DNA from 3 places in the Aneurinibacillus uraniidurans genome. Region 1 is predicted to be linked to each of the others. Evidence: riboswitches for the same ligand, from Rfam matches in the RefSeq annotation. Region 1 holds a riboswitch; each other region holds the start of a gene.

Region 1 (2,206 bases):
ACAGCAGGCAGCACTCCGCATTGGGGAAACCGAGCGTAAATACGCGGTGTCGGGCAACCCGCATGTGCGCAGTGAGAATGGAGCGACATGGGTCGCACTTGATCAACTAGACCGGGATTTTGATGCGATCAGCGTAGAGAAAAAAGAAGCGGAATGGCTTGTTCATATAAAATAGGTAAAAAACCACGACCTTTGTAAGAAATAAACGTATAAGTTAACAGAAAAACACAAAGGGAGGAAGAAGTTGTGAATAAATGGGGATACGGAATCACCGGCGCGGCGTTAGCCTTTACGGTCGGACTCGTATCAGTCGGGACAGCGGCCCCAACTGAGCCAGGAACAGAAGGGGACCCGGTTGTAACGCGCAGTTATGTGGATCAGGTGCGCCAAGAGCTGGTCAAGCTCATTCAGTCATCATCGCAGCCGACAGCCCCGAATAATTCCACAGGTGGTACGGCATCTTACACGGTCGAGAAAGTGACGGCAGGCCAAACCATTACGGGGATGGAAGGGACAGAATTCATTGTACGCACCGGACAAGTTAAAGCGGTGACGCCGGGTGTGGACTATACGATCCCGGATCTGACGAGTGGAACAAGTATGCCAGATGGCGAAGCCGTGCCGCATGACCACCTGCTGCTCATTCCGCGTGCGGATGGACGCGGGCTTACTGTGACAAGTGGCAAAGCAGATATTATCGTGCGCGGCGACTACAAGGTCCAATAGAATGATTGACAGTTAAACAGAAATAAGATATATTCGTCTAGAATGAAGACCCTATATCCCGAGAAGGTGGAGGGACTGGCCCGATGAAACCCGGCAACCTCATGGCCGCATATGGCGGTGAACGGTGCTAACCAGCAGAAGGCATAATTTTTTATGCTGTTTCTGGAAGATAAAGGGCAAAGATTGAGTAAAAATCAACCCTTTTCCAGGTGTGATGCATTTGGAAAAGGTTTTTTACTGCTTTGCAAAATGGGTTCGGGAAGGGACCATCAAATAAATAACAGCAACTAAAAGGAGGTCGTGAATATGGCGCCTAAAAAAGGTCGTTATCTCTTCACATCTGAATCCGTAACAGAAGGACATCCGGATAAGATTTGTGACCAGGTTTCTGATGCAATTCTTGATGCAATTCTTGAAAAAGACGCAAATGCCCGCGTAGCGGCTGAAACATCTGTTACGACAGGTATGGTACTCGTAGCAGGCGAGATCACAACAAGCTGCTATGTAGACATCCCGAAAGTCGTGCGTGAGACGATCCGTGAGATCGGTTACACCCGTGCGAAATACGGCTTTGATGCTGACACATGTGCCGTGCTTACATCTATTGACGAACAGTCTCCAGACATCGCTCAAGGGGTTGACCAGGCACTTGAAGCGCGTGAAGGTCAGATGACAGATGAACAAATCGAAGCAATCGGTGCAGGAGATCAGGGCCTGATGTTCGGGTTCGCGTGCAATGAAACACCTGAACTCATGCCGCTTCCGATCTCGTTGTCTCATCAACTTTCTCGCCGCTTAGCGGAAGTCCGCAAGAACGGTACACTCGCGTACCTTCGCCCGGATGGTAAAACACAAGTAACGGTGGAATACGAAGGAGATAAGCCGGTTCGTGTTGACACAATCGTTATCTCTACGCAGCATGATCCATCTGTAACGCTGGAACAGATCCAAAAAGATCTGAAAGAGCACGTAATTGCTCCGATTGTTCCGGCAAGCCTGCTCGATGAGAGCACAAAATACTTCATCAACCCGACAGGCCGTTTCGTAATTGGCGGACCACAGGGAGATGCAGGTCTTACAGGCCGTAAAATCATCGTAGACACATACGGTGGATATGCTCGCCATGGCGGTGGTGCATTCTCCGGTAAAGATCCGACGAAGGTTGACCGTTCTGGCGCGTATGCAGCGCGCTATGTAGCGAAAAACATCGTAGCAGCGGGTCTTGCAGACAAATGTGAAGTACAAGTAGCGTATGCAATCGGGGTTGCACAGCCTGTATCTATCAATGTTGATACATTTGGCACAGGTAAAGTGGAAGAGGAAGTTCTGGTTGAGCTTGTTCGTAAAAACTTTGACCTCCGCCCGGCTGGCATCATTAAGGAACTCGACCTTCGCCGTCCGATCTACCGCAATACAGCGGCATATGGACACTTCGGTCGAAATGACCTGAATGTACCGTGGGAGAATACAGACAAGGCTG
Region 2 (2,206 bases), 820 kb from region 1:
CAAGTACTACATTGAAAAAACGATTTTGCAAAAACAATCCCTTACTCGTGATAAACAGCAATACCCCTAGTGGAATCCCCACAACAAATGCCACACCAACGGATATGGCCATCATATAAAACGTCTCACCAAATGCCTTTCCGAATTCCGGAAGCAAGTCAATTAAATTACTAAGCTGCATCTGCTAGCACCTCCAGTCCGGCTGTACGCTGCCGGATATGTTCAATCGCACGAGCGATCTCCTGCGAATCACCAATCAGTTCCATAATAAAAATCCCCAGCGGCTCATCCTGGATGTATTCAATCTTGCCATGCAGGATATTGCCTTCTACATTGAATTTTTTCAGCACATCCGATACGACTGCCTTCTCCGCAATCTCGCCCTGGAAGTTGATTTTAACCAACGTTCCTTGTCGGTTTTCCACCAGTTTCTCCGGCAGGGTAAAATGCAGAACCGTATCGATAAAATCACGGGTCAGCGGCTGTACCGGACGAGCGAACAACTCATACACCTCGCCCGATTCAATCACCTTTCCATTCTGCATGACGGCAATGCGATGGCAGATCTCTTTGACCACTTCCATCTCGTGTGTGATCAATACGATTGTAATCCCGAGTGTACGGTTGATTTCTTTAAGCAAGGCTAGAATCGAACGCGTTGTGCTCGGATCAAGCGCTGATGTCGCTTCATCGCACAACAATACTTTCGGATTGTTCGCCAATGCGCGGGCGATTCCAACACGCTGTTTTTGACCGCCGGAAAGCTGTGCCGGATAATGATTCCCTTTGTCTCCAAGCCCAACAAGTTCTAACAATTCCGGTACACGTTTCTCAATTTCTTCTTTCGATTTCCCTGCAGCTTTAAGCGCAAACGCCACATTTTGCGTAACGGTCTTAGAGCTGATCAGATGGAAGTGTTGAAAAATCATACCGATTTTCAAACGCTCCTGTCGTAATTCCTTCCCTTTCAGCTCCGTAATGTCGACACCATCGATCAAAATTTTGCCGGACGTTGGGGTTTCCAGCATGTTCAGGCAGCGTAGAAGAGAACTCTTCCCTGCACCGCTATATCCAATAATCCCGAAAATTTCGCCTTTTTTGATTGTAAGGGTTACATCGTCGACCCCTTTAACTGTACTTTTCTTACCTCTATACTCTTTTGTCACCTGCTGGATTTCAATCATGATAGCCTCCCTCTCCCTTTTCTAGGTAGTAGCAAACAAAAAATGACCTCTTACCTGCCCGAAGCACATAAGAGGTCCAAAAAGGGGAAAAGCAAGACCTCTTATCTGTCGGACATGCGTCCTGCTGGAATTGGCACCAATTGAATCATCAACGGTTGCCGAGGCTTCATCGGGCCAGTCCCTCTGCCTCTCTGGATAAGAGAATATAAAATATGCCGTTTTGTTCGTTCATTTGCCTTGTGTTGCCTTGTTATTTAGAATTTTAGTTCAATTATTCCTACATGTCAAGTGGGTATTTGTTTTTATTTGGAGAGCTTTTTTGCAGTTTCGACCACTTGCTGAGCTACCGTATTTAACTGCTCAAGCGTACTATTAATTTCTGTTGTAGCTGAAGCTTGCGATGTAATAATCGGGGTCATACTTTGCGATAATTGCTGGAGTTCAGTCGATAGTTTTTTCATCTGTTCTAAAATGTCTTCAATCTGACTTACCGCGTCACCTGTATTCGTAGAAAGGTTGCGGATCTCTTTGGCTACCACTTGAAAGCTTCGTCCTTCTTCGTTCTGTGCCTTAGCTGCAATAATACCTGCATTTAACCCGAGAAGATTGGTCTGCTTTGACACGTTACGGATTACATCGACAATTCTTCCTGACTCATCTGTATGCTTTTTCGTTTGTTCTGCGGTAGTATTCATAATTTCTTGCGTAGAAGCTAATTTCTGAGCCATTATATTCACTTCGTTTACACTTGCAGCGATTTGTTCAAGAGATGCCGAAAGCGTCTCCGCCATCCTACCGAGTGCAAATTCGCGCTCTAAACTTATGCCCATTGCCATCACACCTACTACTTCATCCTTGTCAAAAAGCGGGAGACCAACCCCTCGAAATGGATGTCCATACTCAGGAGGCGCAACCATAGTTACAACTTTCCGCTGATCTCTTGCCATACCAAGCGCATCGTAGTCGAGTATAGGTTGTCCAAGTTGTACCCCCGCATCCAGCGTCTGAGACTTGGCGTAGTA
Region 3 (2,206 bases), 1.9 Mb from region 1:
CGTCCAGTCGCTCCATTCACTTTTTTGCGCTTCAACTTGCGCAAGCCAGTCGGAAGTAGCTGAGAATAATTCGCGTCGTCCAGCAAGAGAGGCGAAGACATGGTCCGCTCCGTCAATTAGCTTTGTGTCACACCGTCCAGCCGCGCGTCGCCGCAGCGATTCACGATACAAGCCGCAATAATCGCACGGAATGTCTGTATCATTTGTGCCGTGTGCGACAAATACATCTCCATAAAATACAGACGCCGTATCAGCTAATGGCTGCACATGAGCAAGTGAATGAAAAAATGCAGGGCGGAGGGCATATCCGAGATGATCCGTCGTGCCTGTTTGTTCGGCTTCTTCATATGCATCACGGCCGACAATGCGGACAATATCATAAAATGGATGTGCAACTGGCGCCCATAAAATTAAAGAAGATACGCGCGAATCGCGATTAGCTGTCAGACGAGCAACGGCACCGCCCAGACTGTGTCCAAGCAAGGTAATGCGCGAGGCGTCGACACAATCGATACTTCGTACATAGTCGAGTACGTGGCGTGTTTGGGCAATGAATGATTCCATTGTATTGTCGCCATATTTCCCGCCGCTTTCCCCACATCCGGCATAATCAAACCGGAGCACGAAATAGCCTTCTTCAGCAAATCGACGTGCAGCCTCTACGAACAGTCTGTTCTGACCGATTCGGCTACCGACGAATCCGTGACAAATAATAATCGCGGGCCAGCGTTTATTCGGGTCGCAGCGTGTGTGGGGCGCTGGATAATGAACAGTGGCCGCTAATTCAATTTTATCGTAGGAAATGTGAATGACTCGTTCCATAATTGTCGCCTCCTGAAATAAAAAAATCCCTATTCTGTACGGAGAAAAGGGACAAGTGAATGCAAAAGTCCGCTTCCTCATCTGTCAGAACCACTCGTTCTGTAGGATGTGGCACCTTGCAGAATTGCTGGTTGCCGGGCTTCATCGGGCCTATTCCCTCCGCCGCTCTTGATAAGAAATGGATCACCATATAAAGTTCAACCGATATCGTTATGATTAGTATATATAAAAGCGGAATCGGGCGTCAAGGATTAATATAAACAATTCTTATTTATATACTATGAATTAATTGTACTAAAATACTGCGTACATAAACATATACCAAATAAAAACATGATAAGATAAAAAAAGGAGGGATGGCTGTGGATGCGATAATTTGGACAGGAATCGGCGTGTTATTTTTGTTAAGCCTGGCGGGTGTTATAATCCCGATCATTCCTGATGCACTGCTTGTGTGGATTGGATTTTTAACATACAAATTTGCGCTCGGTCATGTACCGTTAACGTGGACGTTCTGGGTTCCGATGACCGTACTGACAGCTTTATTGATCGGGGCAGATTTGCTATCGAACGCGTATTTTCTGAAAAAGTATGGGGGAGATAAATGGTCCATGATCGTGGCTACGGTCGGCCTATTGGCTGGACCGCTGCTTCTCGGGGCTTTTCTGGGGCCATTTGCGATTTTGGTTGGTCCGTTTCTTGCGGTCTGGGGCCTTGAGGTGGTACGAGGAAAAGGGGCCTTGGCAATGCGAATTGCGACTGGAACGGTACTCGGATTTTTAAGCAGCACCGTTGCAAAAATTATCATTCAACTGGTTATGATTATCTGGTTCCTGATCGTTGTGTTATAACGCGTATATAAGAAGAAAGAAGACCCACTGGCTACTAAAAGTCAGCGGGTCTTCTTTCTTCTTGTATGGCTTAGTGAATGTTGCGGTATACGCCGATAACTTTGCCAAGAATCGTTACAGCTGGAAGTAAAATTGGTTCCATGGATTGATTCTCTGGTTGAAGGCGGATGTGATTTTTTTCTTTAAAGAAGCGCTTCACAGTTGCTTCGTCTTCCTCGGTCATCGCCACAACAATATCTCCATTATTGGCAACCTGCTGCTGACGGACGATTACGTAATCGCCATCGAGAATTCCGGCGTCTATCATGCTTTCGCCTTGAATGCGCAGCATATAGACAGTATCCGCTCCTACCATGTTCTCCGGTAGAACAAAATGCTCTTCTACATTTTCTACAGCGGTAATAGGCAGACCTGCTGTGACTTTGCCCAGGACTGGGACGGTGACAGTCTTAATCCCTATTGGTTCAAGATCTCCTCTTTCACCATCTAGAATCTCAATGGCACGCGGCTTAGTCGGATCGCGACGAATCAGC

The links. A riboswitch is a leader RNA that binds a small molecule or an ion and turns the genes downstream of it on or off. The one in region 1 is predicted to bind S-adenosylmethionine.
Region 2: linked by a shared signal. The riboswitch ahead of PO771_RS16665 (methionine ABC transporter ATP-binding protein) and the one ahead of metK (methionine adenosyltransferase) in region 1 are both predicted to bind S-adenosylmethionine.
Region 3: linked by a shared signal. The riboswitch ahead of PO771_RS11285 (alpha/beta hydrolase) and the one ahead of metK (methionine adenosyltransferase) in region 1 are both predicted to bind S-adenosylmethionine.

Annotation. Positions count from the first base shown of each region.
Region 1 is NZ_CP116902.1:292,640-294,845, forward strand. It holds gene PO771_RS01440 (S41 family peptidase) at 1-175, shown strand, start outside; gene PO771_RS01445 (hypothetical protein) at 247-726, shown strand; SAM riboswitch class I at 777-902, shown strand; gene metK (methionine adenosyltransferase) at 1,033-2,206, shown strand, end outside.
Region 2 is NZ_CP116902.1:3,328,795-3,331,000, forward strand. It holds gene PO771_RS16660 (methionine ABC transporter permease) at 1-181, opposite strand, end outside; gene PO771_RS16665 (methionine ABC transporter ATP-binding protein) at 171-1,184, opposite strand; SAM riboswitch class I at 1,283-1,386, opposite strand; gene PO771_RS16670 (methyl-accepting chemotaxis protein) at 1,487-2,206, opposite strand, start outside.
Region 3 is NZ_CP116902.1:2,259,432-2,261,637, reverse strand. It holds gene PO771_RS11285 (alpha/beta hydrolase) at 1-822, opposite strand, end outside; SAM riboswitch class I at 897-1,000, opposite strand; gene PO771_RS11280 (DUF456 domain-containing protein) at 1,185-1,673, shown strand; gene lexA (transcriptional repressor LexA) at 1,744-2,206, opposite strand, start outside.